One region of the Brevibacterium aurantiacum genome, then DNA from elsewhere that is predicted to be linked to it. Evidence: riboswitches for the same ligand, from Rfam matches in the RefSeq annotation. Region 1 holds a riboswitch; each other region holds the start of a gene.
What was found. Region 1 has a riboswitch for thiamine pyrophosphate ahead of CXR25_RS03290 (TenA family protein). Riboswitches for the same ligand answer to the same signal wherever they lie in the genome.

Region 1 (4,262 bases):
GAACCGTGCCAGCTTCTCGACGAGTGCAACGTCGTGGAGGAGGAGAGGGCCATCAGCTCCGACGCTCAGCGAATGCGCGTCGGACTCTCGAGGGGCACCCGATTCGGTCGTCGAGGGCTTCGTGCCGTCGAATCCTGGATGTTCATGATCAGCGTGTTTAGTCATTGCTTCTCCTTCAACCGATTGAGCGACGGGGAGTCATTCTTCCCGGTCCACTTCATCCATCATAGGACGAACATCGCTCGCCTGTATGCGATGAAGCGAAGGCCGATCACGGCTCCCCTGATATCGAGTTCCTGGCAGCGTGCAGAAGACTGGCGCAACCGACTTTCACGCTATCCAGGTTCCTTACTCGGTACAACCAAGGCCACCCTGCTCAATATTCCTGACCCTCAGCCTGCGGCAGTCGCGGCGCTTCCACCGCCTGCAGAGCTCGAGCCGGAACCGCTGCCCACACCGTCACCAGAGCCTCCGCTGGAGCTGGATCCTCCACTCGAGCTGCCGGAGCCAGAGCTTCCTGCTTCACCCTGCGAGCCGGAACTCGAGCTCCCGTCCGTCGAGGTTGCGCCCCCGCCCGAGGTGTCCGCTCCGGCACTGCTGGATCCGCTTGAATCGCTGGCGGCTCCTGCGGTGTCGTCGCCGGTGGTTGTGGATGAACTGGCATCGGTGCCCTGGTCGGTCCCCGTCTGATCTGCAGTCGAGGAGGTGGTGGAGCTGCCCTCGTTCGCCGAGGTGGACTGTCCTTCACTCGTCGACGAGCTCTCGGCTCCGCTGCCCTGATTCGGGTTCTGGCCGGGCTGGGAATCGTCCCCGGAGGAGCTGGATTCGGCAGTGCCGCCGCCGTCTTGCGATGTCTCGGAGTCATCCCCGGTGCCGGAATCTCCGGTCACTGATCGTGAGATCTGTGAGGTGCCGGGCGAGATGTCGGCGTCGGTGAATGATTCGGCCATGACTACGGCACCCAGGCCGATTCCGAATGTCGCCACCCCGATAGCCACCGGGTAGAGGACGCGTTTGCGGCGCAGCTTCTGCCACCACGTCTTCGGTTCCTCGTTGGCCGCCTCGGTGGCATCGGGTGATGGGTGCTGCGCTGACGGAACGTCGACGGTCGTGGCTGCGTCCGCCTCGTCGCTCAGGCTCCCGAAGGTGCTGGTGGCGTGGGATCGCTGAGTCTTGGCACCGAGTGACTTCGCCTTCACTGCCGGAGCGAGCTTCGTGCCGACTTCTCTGATCTTCTCTTTGCCCTTGTCGAGGCTGCTGGTGTAGAGCGTCACCGCGAGTCCGGTGATGATGCTCGCGACCCCTGCACCGACGACCGTTCCGGCCACGCCCAGCTGCCCGCCGATGACCGAGGAGGTGGCTGCTGCTGCGGCACCGGCGACGAGCTGGGTCGCCGAGACCCTGTTGGCGCTCTTCTCCTTCTTTTCCTTCTCAACGACTTCGTCCTTCGCAGTCGATTCGTCGACGGCTGTGGTGTTCTCCTGCATCATCCGAGTCGCCGACTCGGTCGACGTAGTTGGCACCGGCGCTTCTTCGCGTCGGATCGGATTCGGTGGCATCACCGGTGTGGTCACAAGCGAGGTCGCCGTCGGTGCCGACTGGGTGTTTCTGGCATGTGTGGCGGCGAGTTCTTCGGTGATCAGAGGCAGGGTCTGAGACGCCTGCGCGGCCGCTGTGCATTCTTGCTCATTCAGTCTGCCTGACTCATGCTGATTCGACACCAAAATACCTCCGATGACTGGTCTCTGAGTCCAGTATCGGCTGGCTGTTTTCGGGGTTCCTGACCCTCCTCTTCGAAGGCTGGGACAACGCTGTGAGAAGACGGCCACTCTGTGGTCGCTGACCTGCGATGATACCGACCTGTGTGACGCACAGGACAGGCGCTTTGCAGGATATTCGCAGGTCCAAAACGGGCGCCCACGACGCCCCGTTTTTCAGTGCAGAATGGCCACGCCGAGGTGGCCCGGAAGTACGTTCGTCTGCTCGAGTTCCAGCAGCTGGAATTTCGGGTATCCGGGGCCCGATTCCAAGGTGACTGCGAACAGCGCCGAACCGGTGAATTGTGTCGTCATCTGTAGGGCATTTTGTTCCGAGGTGGCCTGGTCATCCGTCTCGACCATGAGGTTGAGCGCGAAGCACGGCTCTTCCAGACTGCTGAGGGAGACGTTCTGCTCCCCACGGAATTTCACCGGCGCTGCCGGCGTCACTGAGTGCACCTGTCCATCGATCTCAAGGGCCACCTCGGCGCCGATGGGGAGGAAGGTCCGCGCCAAGCCCGGCAGCGGCGAGAACGCAGCAGGACGGTCCAATCGCGCAATACTCAGGCGCCAGCGTCGAAGGTTCGGGGTCAGAGCCTGGGACTGGATGAGTGAGACGAGCTCGGTCGCCTCCCCTGCCCCATTGGCCCACGGAACCGGTTCGAGGTCGTCGAAAGAGGTGATCACGTGCATGTGATCACTCTAGTCTCGACTCAGCTCGAGGCTGCTGGTGAGAACGTCAGTTCAGGACGAGACAGAACGGATGGCCTGCCGGGTCGAGGAAGACGCGGAAGGTGTCCCCCGGCTGGTCGACGGCTTTCCCTGCACCGAGTTCGACCACGGCAGCCTCGGCGACGTCGAGGTCATCGACGACGACATCGATGTGCATCTGCTGCGGGTGGGACTGCCCCGGCCAGCTGGGTGCGTGGTAGTCCTCAACCTGCTGGAAGCAGATCGGGGGCCAGGATTCGGATGTGATCTCTGCCCAGGTGCCATCGTCATCGACTCTGACCTGCCAGTCGAGGAGTTTTCCGTAGAATTCCGCGAGTTCACCGGCGTCGGGAGCATCGATGACGATGACGGGCTGCTTTGCGATAGCCATGGTCGTGAGTCTACGCGCCGCCGATGCTAGGCTCGAAACACCACAGGGGAGCGCCAGAAGACTGACGCTGAGAGTGCGCAAGCAGACCCTTCGAACCTGATCCGGTAAGCACCGGCGGAGGAAGTGAGGAGTGACACCGATGAGCGATGTCGACACGAAACACACGATCAGCAGCATTCGGCTGACCCCAGGAGGGCCTGTTGCGGCGCTGAGAGCGGAGGCGTCTTCCGCTTGGGAGGCCGCGGTCGGGCATAGATTCGTCACCGAACTGTTTGCCGGCACGGTCGACGACTCCGTGATGAGGAAGTACCTGATCCAGGATTACCAGTTCTTCGAATCGTTTCTCTCGATGCTCGGCGCATGCGTTGCCTATGGCGATGCCGTAGGGCCGAAGCTGCGGTTTGCCAAACAGCTCGGGTTCCTCGAAGCCGACGAGGATTCGTATTTCCTCACGGCCTTCGCCGAGGTGGGTGTCCCTGCCACCGACTACGCTGACCCCCAGCTGACTGGGCCGACTGAGGGCTTCCGTGACCTCATGTACGAAGCCGTCGACTCGGCGTCCTACGCGGACCTGCTGGTCGTGCTCGTCATCGCCGAATGGCTCTACCTCGATTGGGGCGAGCGCTCGGAACCGATGCCTGTACGCCGAGTCCATTCCGGGTGGATCGAATTGCACCGTGGTGAGGATTTCCGGGCGTGGGTGCAGTTCCTCATCGACGAACTCGAGCGAGTCTTCCCCACTGGCGAGGACGCGGAATCCGCCGCGGTGCGAGACAGGTTGTCGCGCATCTGGCACCGAGCGGTCGAATTGGAGTTGGCCTTCTTCGATGAGGCGTATGTGCAGGGGTGAGATGCCGAACACCAACGGAGACGGCACTCGCGCCGCAGTGCTCTGCCGACTGCTCTCGCAAGTGCGAGAGTCCGCTGCCGGTGGGCGCAGCCTCGTGGCCATTGACGGCCTCGATGGAGCGGACAAGAGCGTCCTCGCCGAGGAATTGGTCCAACTGGCAGCCCAGGACGGGCTTCGCCCGGTTGCGTCGCTGAGCATCGACGGATTCCACCATCCCCGCTCGGTCAGATACACCAATGGTCGTGGGCCCGATTCCTTCTACCGGGACTCTTATGACTACGAAGCCTTCATCCGATCCGTCGTCATTCCGTTCAGACAGGGAGCATCGGTGGTTCCATCGTTCTGGGATGTTGATGCCGACGTGACCGTTTTACCCGCACAGCTCGACCTGCCGCAGAACTGTGTCCTCCTCGTGGATGGGATCTTTCTCCACCGGCCCGAACTTCGCGATCTGTGGGATGCGAGCGTGTGGGTGCAGGTTCCTTTTACGGTCTCAGTACCCCGGGGAAACGAACGAATCCCCGGCACATATGATTCGGACCCCGAGTCACAG
Region 2 (4,262 bases), 1.6 Mb from region 1:
CACTCCGGCCACGCCTTCGCCATAGGAGCGGCTGGCAGCGGTGGCCACGAGGTAGGACACGTAGCCCAAGGTGGTGGGTGAGGCCTTGAAACCGGCTCCGCTGCTGACGAGTTCATCGTGGGACGCGGCCAGGCGAGAATCGGCGAGCAGCTCACCGTGCATCTCCTCTTCCACACTGATGGCCTCGGCTGCCGAACTGGCCCAGAATCGTGCTTCGTCCCGGTCGTTGGCTCCGGCGGCGAGGAAGGACATCGCCTTCGCGTAACCGGTGAGGTAGATGCCGTCTTGGATGATGTAGTTCGTGAAGGCCTTCACATCGAGGCTGCCCTCGGCGAGCTGGCCGAGGAAGGGCAGGCGCTCGATCTGTTCGACGATCGGGCGGACACGGTCCCACAGCTGAGTGGTCTGGGGGCCTGCGGAAAAGTCTGTCGTCATTGATATCTCCCTTGTTCAGGGGACCTCGGCGGTCCCACAGCGTCTTTGAGCGGTATTCGGATGGCAAGCCCATCCGGGTGTGTGACTGGTTGTTCTAACGGCGGACGATGTCGACCTGGTGGTCGACGGGTCCGTGAGCGCCCTTCGGATCGAAGCTGACCTGCCAGTTCGCGGCGGACTTCAGCGCCCGAGCCAGATAGTTCAGGGCATTGTCGACGGCTTCGTGGAGGAGATCCGAGCTCACATCGTCAACTGCACGTGCACGCTTGAGCACGGCCACCTCGGCGGTGATCGCGGCCGACAATGTGCACCCGGTTCCGTGCGTATTCGGTGTCTCCACTCGTGGGTGGGTGAACTCAGTGACCGTGCCTTCTGCGGTGACGAGAACGTCGGCGACATCGCCCTCGATCGCGTGCCCACCCTTGAGCAGCACCGCGCGCGGTCCGCGGTGGACGAGCTGTCTGGCCTGGACCAACATCTCCTGCGGGTTCTTCGCCACGGGCTCGTCGTCGCCGATCAGCAGCGCAGCTTCGGGCAGGTTCGGGGTGATGAGGTCGGAAACCGGGAGCAGGTGATCGCGGACGGCGGTCACGGCATCGACCTCGAGGAGGCGGTGCCCGGACGTCGCGACCATGACCGGGTCCACGGTGTAGAAGCCCAGCTGGCCCTGGGCCGCTCGTGCGACGACGAGTTCGACGAGGGAGCGTGAGCCGAGCATCCCCGATTTCGTGGCATCGACGGGCATATCGTTGAGCACACTGTCGAGCTGGTCGGAGACGAAGTCATCGTCGATTCCATAGACCCGCGAAACGCCGTGCGTGTTCTGCGCGACCAGAGCGGTGATGGCCGTGGTGCCCAGCACCCCGCGGGCCGTGAAGGTCTTGAGGTCGGCGTGGATGCCGGCTCCCCCACTGGGGTCGGTGCCTGCGATGGACAGTGCGATGGGTGGCCGTGTGGTCACTGAGCTGCCTCCACATGTCCGTCAACCGATGCCGCGAGTCCGTCGCCGAATTCCGCGAGCAGTTCTTCGGCTGCGGCACGCGGATCCTCGGCGCGGCAGATGGCAGAGACCACACAGATCCCGAGCAGACCGCGGCCCCTCAGTTCGGCGGCACGATCGGTGCTGATCCCTCCGATGGCAACCGCGGGAAGTCCCGCTTCACCCACAAGCTCGCCGAGGCGGTCGGGCCCGATCCCGTCGGGTGCGTCGGTTTTCGTCGTGGTGTCGTAGACGGGCCCGATGCCGACGAGGTCGACGACGCCGGATTCCCGGGCGGCTGCGAATTCGGTGCTGTTGGCCGCCGACAGCCCGAGCAGCGGTTCTGGGCCGATGAGTTCGCGTACTTCTTCGACCGGGGTGTCGGACTGTCCGACGTGAATGTGGACTTCTACTCCCTCGGCGAGGAGTCGCTGGGCGACCGCGACTCGGTCGTTGAGGACGATGGGGACACGACGGTTCGTGTCGACCAGAACGCTGTCGACGGCTGCGATGACCTCACGAGTCAACGTGTAGAACGCATCGTCGTCGATGTCCTTGTCGCGGACTTGCACGATCCCCACTCCCCCGCCCACAGCCTCGCGGACGGTATCGGCGACGCTGCGTCCAGCTTCGCGGCACTGTGCCGAATCGGTGACGAGGTAGAGCCGAGCGTCGATTCCGGCCAGGCGGGTGTTCGCCTCGGGAGACGAGGCGCTCATGACTGTGCTCCGTCGATCGCCTCGGCGTCGATCGCACTTGATTCGACCCTGTCTGATTCGACGTGGACCCCGGCCAGATCATCACCCGTGATCGTGTGCAGCGCATCGAGGAAGTTCACGGAGAAGCTGCCGGGTCCGCGTGCACCCTCGGCGGCGGTCTCACCGGCGACCTTGAAGTGAGCGTGGGCTGCGACCACGGCCTCGAACCTCGCCGAGGCGGTCGTTGCGCCCACGAGATACGCGGCGGTGACTGCGCCGAGAGAGCATCCGGTGCCGATGACCAGCGGCATAAAGGAGTGTCCCCCATCGAGGCGGGCGACATGGTCGGCCCCGTCGAAGTGAGCGACGATCGCGTCCTTGGGACCTGAGACGGCAACGATTGCTCCGGTGGACTTGGCCAGTTCGGCCGCGGCCGGAATCACCGCATCAACCTCGTCGGTGGAGTCCACTCCCCGACCACCCAGGCCCACTCCGGCCAGTGCCGCGATCTCGGAGGCGTTGCCACGGATGGCAGTGGGTGAAGAGTTCGCCGCGCGACGGATTCGTGTGGTCCGGAAGTCGACCGCCCCAATGCTCACCGGGTCGAGGACCCACGGCTTGGAGTCTGCATTGGCTGCGTCGATGGCGGCGTCAGCGGCAAGGAACTGCTGATTCGTGGCGGTGCCGAAGTTGACCAGCAGTCCGCTGGAGATGCGCGTGAACTGTGCGGCATCGGCCTCGTGGTCGAGCATCGCCGGGGCGGCACCGACGGCCAGGAGCACGTTGGCGCTGAATTGCTGCACAACGGTGTTCGTGATGCATTGGATGAGTGGATTGCTCGCACGCAGTCGTGCATTGGCAGAACGCAGGTCGAAGTCAACCATGACGATCCCTTCGCTAGTATGGCCCAGATCAGGTTCGATGGGTGTTCTCTCAGCCTCACGCGATCAACGTCAGGCACCCCATGTCATTGCCCACGACTGTATCAGCACGTCTGAAGTTGGGCGAAGCGGCAACGCTGAGGAGCGCGAGCGGAAACCTGAGAAGGGCAAACCGGAACCCGGGCCCACCTCGGCGCCTATATGCCAACACATCGAGCGGACCACTGATCATCGAGGGCACCAGTTGCAACTGGTACTTTCGACGCTCAGTGGTCCGCTCGATGAGCTTGCTTGGCGAGAGGGCGACCGGCGCTAACCGTGACCCTCGCTAACCCCGACGTTCGCTAACCCCGTCCGACGTACCTTTGTCCGCGGCGGCTCAGTGCGTCGATGACGACGGCCGTGAGCAGGACGAGCGCGGTGATGATCTGCTGTGCATCGGAGTTGAAGCCGATGAGGTAGAGACCGTTGTTGATCGCACCGACGACCAGGGCACCGAGTACGGCTGCCCAGGCTGTACCGCGACCACCGAAGAGCGAGGTGCCCCCGATGACCGCTGCGGCGATCGCGTTGAGCAGGTCCTGTGTGCTCACCAGCGTCGATCCCGCGTTGGTCGTCACACCGGTCTTGATGAAGCCGAACAATGCGGCCAGCACACCGGCGGCCATGAACACGCTGATGCGCACCCAAGTCACCCGAATGCCCGCACGTCTGGCGGCTTCGACCTTGCCGCCGACCGCGTAGATCGAGCGCCCGTACTTGGTCTTGCGCAGCACCAGATCGATGACGATCGCGATGACGATCATGAGGAAGAACGGCATCGCCAGACCGAAGTCCTGGTTGACCAGGATGAGGAACCCGAACACGACGACGGTGAGGATGGCAATGCGCACGATCACCGAGGTCCAGCTGGGACTGTCGAGTCCCTCGTTGTGACGGCGCAGCTTCGAGTAGATGATCCCCGCACCGAAGCCGATGACGGCGACTGCCCCGAATACGTAGGCCCAGATCGCCGGGAAGTAGAAGCTCGCAAAGTCGAAGGCGAAGGTGTCGGCCATCGACAGGTTCTTCTGCACGCCCAGAGTGGTCAACGTCAGCCCAGTGAACGCCAGCAACCCTGCCAAAGTGACCACGAAGGCCGGTATCCCGACCACCGCGAAGAACCAGCCCTGGATCGCGCCGACGACGAGACCCAATACCAGCATGATGACCAGTGCGATCAGAGGCGGAACCCCTTGCCTGACCACCAACACACCCAGCAGTGAGGCG
Region 3 (4,262 bases), 970 kb from region 1:
CTCCTCGTCTTCGTCATCGCGGGCATGGATTCCCTGTTCCCCATCGTGCCCTCGGAGACCGTGCTCATCACGGCCGCCGCCTATGCCGCCGCCGGCATCCCGAGTCCCCTGGGCCTGCTCCTGGCAGCCGTGGTCGGAGCCCTCATCGGCGACTTCGCCGCCCACCTCGTGGGGCGTGGCGGGGGTTCCCTGGTGCAGCGGTGGACCCGGTCTTCGAGGGCCAAGCGATTGCTGGCGCACACCGAGGAGATCTCTGCCCGCCGAGGTGGGGTCGTCCTGATCGCGGGACGTTTCATTCCCGGTGGGCGTACGGCCACAACCCTGAGCTCGGGGATTCTGAAGTATCCGCGCACCCGCTTCCTCATCTTCGACGCTCTCGGCTGTCTGGCCTGGGCGATCTATTCCATCGGGGTCGGTCTGCTCGGCGGTGTGCTGTTTGAGGACCAGCCTCTGCTCGGCGTGGGATTGGGCATCGGCATCGCCCTGGCCATCACCGGTGTAGCGGAACTCACGCGCAGACTGCTGGCCAGGAGGAAAGCCCGTGCAGACCAGGATCGAACGGCGCACCGAGACCCTGCAGATTGGACAGCCTCGGCCATCGACGTGGCATGATGAATGGGATGTCTCAAGCGCTCGTGTGGTATGTCAGCTATGGGTCGAACATGCATCGTGACAGGCTCGCCTGTTACCTGCAGGGCGGCCGTCCTCCAGGTGCACTCGTCACCTATCCCGGCGCGAGGAACACCGATCCGCCTCTAGCGGAAATGGGCATCGAACTTCCCGGATCCATCTACTTCGCCGGCAGCTCCACCGTGTGGGGCGGCGGCGGAATGGCCTTCTATGACCATCAGGTCCCAGGCCCCACACCGGCAAAGGCGTATCTCATCACTGCCGAGCAGTTCGCCGATGTCGCTGATCAGGAGATGAACCGCCCACCGTCATCCGCGAATCCGCTGGAGACTTTGGCCTGCGAACTTCCCGTCGGTTCCGCCCATTCGGTGGGACCGGGCAAGTACGAGACGCTCCTCGTCCTCGACCGCAAGGGCTCGATCCCGCTGGTGACGTTTACGGCCCCGCACGGATCCGAGGCAGTCCCCCACACCGTTCCCAACGAACCGTATCTGACGATGCTGCGCCTCGGCGCAGAGGAGGTCAGGTCCGTGACGACGCTCATTTCAGCCTCGGAGCTCAACTTTGAATCGGAGCTCAGTTCAGCGTCGGAGCTCAGCTCTGCCGCAGCGACTCCCCAGCCCGCAGCTGCACGAGTGTGAGGTCGAGCAGCGGCGTCGCCACAGACAGATCCGCTGCCGTTCTCGCAAGGTGTCCGAGGATGTGCTCGGTTTCGCTGGGCAGGCCCGAAGTCACGTCACGGTAGAGCGATGAGGTGAACGACGAGCCCTCGGCGGTGAGCATGGACAAGGTCATCTCCCTGGCCTTGGCCGAGACCGGGTGTCCGCCCGCAGCCGCGACGGCCTCGAGCTCGTCGACGATCCGAACAATGTGCGCATGCCCTCCGGCCGCCATGATCGCCCCGACGGGTGCCCGGAACAGGCAGGTGACGACCCCGGCTGCGGCGATGAAGATCCACTTCTCCCACAGGGCGTCGGTGATGTTGTCCAGAATCTGCAACTTAAAGCCGGGAACATCGAGGGCCTGGGCGATGGAATCCGGGACGCCCGTTCCGTCGAGATCGCCGATGGTCATAACGGCGAGGTCCGTCATCTGGTGGACGGCACCGTCCATGATCGTCCCGACGATCTTGACCAGACCGCCCAGCACCTGGCCGGGGAACTCCTCGACCAATCGCTCGATCTGAGCCATGCCGTTGAGGAACGGAATGATGAGGGTGTCCTCCCCCACTGCGGGTCTGATGTCGTCGATGATCGACTCCAGACCGTTGGCCTTGACCGCGACGATCACCAGGTCGAAAGACGTCGAACTCGAGCCGTTGGCAGTGGCGAGTTCGGCTGCGGTGAGGACGGGGATGTGGTTCGTCCGGTCCTCCCCGGGTGCAACGAATCGCAGACCGTTGGCCCTCATCGTCTGTGCTCGGGCCTCGCGGACGAAGAATGTGACATCGCGTCCTGCTTCGAACAGGCGGGTGCCGAACGCTCCGCCGGTTGCGCCGGCTCCGGCAATGAGTATCTTCACTGTGTGCTCTCCCATGTCAGATGGATTCCGTGGCGTCTGCGCTGCGCGCTGTCACAATGCCTGTTTGAGTTCCTTAGCTGCCGCCGCGGGGTCATCTGCTGCGGTCACTGCGCGGACGACGACGATGCGCTGTGCTCCCGCGGCCTGGACTTCCGCCAGCCGCTCACCAGCGGAGATCCCACCGATTGCAAACCAGGGTTTGGCTGCGGTGGTGGCGAGCGCACGCAGGGGTTCGACTCCGATGGCGGCCCGGCCGGGTTTGGTGGGGGTCTCCCACACGGGGCCGAGACAGAAATAGTCGATCTCGGGGTCCGCCTCGGCGGCGTGGGCCTGTTCGATGGAGTGTGTCGAGCGGCCCAGGATCACGTCGGGGCCGAGGACCGTGCGTGCCTGTTCGCTGGTGAGGTCGCCCTGGCCGATGTGGAAGACGTCGGCGCCGACGAGGAGGGCCACATCGGCACGGTCGTTGACGGAGAACAGCTTCCCGTGACGATGGGCTGCCTCCCTGAGGACTTCGAGTGCTTCGATCTCAGCGCGGGCTTCGAGGCCCTTGTCGCGCAGCTGGATGATGTCGACGCCACCGGCATAGGCGGCATCAAGGAACTCGGGGAGATCGCCCTGCGCGCTGCGGGAATCGGTGCAGACATAGAGCCTGGACGCGTGAAGCCGGTCCAGTCGTGCGGCTCTGTCTGTGTCGTGGACTGCGGCGTCCATTGTCATATCTGCGGCCATGCTCCTAGAGTAGAGGAGTTCGCGGGAGCCTCATAAAGGGGGCTGAGAGGGCTTTGTGCCGACCGTTCAACCTGATGCGGATCATGCCGCCGGAGGGAGAAGCACGTGCACGTCATTGTTGTGGGGGCCGGGATCATCGGCTTGTCCACTGCCTGGAATCTGCGCCGTCGCGGCGTCAGCGTCACCATCATCGATCCGGCTCCCGCCATGGGTACCTCCCATGCTGCGGCGGGGATGCTGGCTCCGGCCGCCGAGGTGGTGTGGGGGCAGTCTCCCCTGTACCCGCTGATGCGTGCCTCAGCAGACCTGTACCCGGACTTCGCCGCCGAGCTGGCTGCCGCGTCTGGCCATGATCTGGGGTATTCGAGCGCCGAGACCTTTGTGTGTGCCGGTGACCGGGCCGATCTCGCCTCTCTGCGCGAACTCATCGACCTGCAGCGCGCAGCCGGTTTCGACGTCTCCCTCGTTCCCGGGTCAAGAGCCAGGGATCTGGAACCGGCGCTCTCACCCGGGGTATGCGGTGCGGTCACCATTCCCGGGGATCATTCGATCGATCCCCGTCGACTCACTGGTGCACTGCTGGCCGTCCTCGGTGACTCCGTTGTCCGTGCCCGAGTGACCGGTCTGCTCTCTCAGGCGGATCGGACCGTCGGTGTCGAACTCGAGGATGGGACGAGACTGCAGGCCGATCAGGTCGTCGTGGCCGCGGGCGGTTCCTGCAACGACATCTCCGGAGTTCCCGCGCTGCCCCTGCGCCAGGTATGGGGCGAGGTGATCAGACTGCGGGCGCCCGAGACTCTGACCCCGCTTCTCACACGCACGATCCGTGGGCTGGTCAAAGGTCGGCCCGTCTACGTTGTGCCTCGTCCCGACGGTGAACTCGTCCTCGGTGCCACGAGTCGTGAGGACGGTCGGTCCGGGATCAACGCCGGAGGCGTCCACCAGCTGCTGCGCGACGCCGAACGTCTCGTCCCTGCAATCCTCGAGGCCGAGATCACCGACATCACCACCCGCGCCAGGCCGGGCTCACCCGATGACGTGCCGATCATCGGGCGCATCGATCCCGGCTGTGTGGTGTCCACCGGCTTCTTCCGACATGGCATCCTCCTCGCTCCTCTGGGGGCGAACCTCACCGCCGACCTCGCGCGCGAGAGCGGAACCCTGACGAGACCGACGGAGACACTCGCCGCGGTGACGCCCGACCGATTCGCCGAAGCCGCTCATGCTCAGCACCTCCAGACCACACCGACCGAAATGTTTCAGCAACCGACAGGGAGTCAACTGTGACCGACACGATCAGCATCACGCTCAACGGCGAGCGCCATGAACTCGCCCGTCCCACCACGGCCAGGGACCTCGTCTCCGGTCTCGTTGACAAG

Region 2: it holds a riboswitch for thiamine pyrophosphate, as region 1 does, so the genes downstream of both, thiM (hydroxyethylthiazole kinase) here and CXR25_RS03290 (TenA family protein) in region 1, are expected to answer to the same signal.
Region 3: it holds a riboswitch for thiamine pyrophosphate, as region 1 does, so the genes downstream of both, thiO (glycine oxidase ThiO) here and CXR25_RS03290 (TenA family protein) in region 1, are expected to answer to the same signal.

Annotation. Positions count from the first base shown of each region.
Region 1 covers NZ_CP025333.1:724,094-728,355, reverse strand. The annotation lists gene CXR25_RS03310 (catalase) at 1-165, opposite strand, end outside; gene CXR25_RS03305 (hypothetical protein) at 393-1,721, opposite strand; gene CXR25_RS03300 (HutD family protein) at 1,935-2,450, opposite strand; gene CXR25_RS03295 (VOC family protein) at 2,497-2,859, opposite strand; TPP riboswitch at 2,894-2,999, shown strand; gene CXR25_RS03290 (TenA family protein) at 2,999-3,709, shown strand; gene CXR25_RS03285 (nucleoside/nucleotide kinase family protein) at 3,711-4,262, shown strand, end outside.
Region 2 covers NZ_CP025333.1:3,126,593-3,130,854, forward strand. The annotation lists gene CXR25_RS14470 (TenA family protein) at 1-435, opposite strand, end outside; gene thiD (bifunctional hydroxymethylpyrimidine kinase/phosphomethylpyrimidine kinase) at 530-1,396, opposite strand; gene thiE (thiamine phosphate synthase) at 1,393-2,133, opposite strand; gene thiM (hydroxyethylthiazole kinase) at 2,130-2,996, opposite strand; TPP riboswitch at 2,984-3,087, opposite strand; gene CXR25_RS14490 (sugar ABC transporter permease) at 3,338-4,262, opposite strand, start outside.
Region 3 covers NZ_CP025333.1:1,691,931-1,696,192, reverse strand. The annotation lists gene CXR25_RS07840 (DedA family protein) at 1-612, shown strand, start outside; gene CXR25_RS07835 (histone deacetylase) at 621-1,271, shown strand; gene CXR25_RS07830 (2-dehydropantoate 2-reductase) at 1,225-2,166, opposite strand; gene thiE (thiamine phosphate synthase) at 2,203-2,871, opposite strand; TPP riboswitch at 2,895-2,998, shown strand; gene thiO (glycine oxidase ThiO) at 2,989-4,170, shown strand; gene thiS (sulfur carrier protein ThiS) at 4,167-4,262, shown strand, end outside.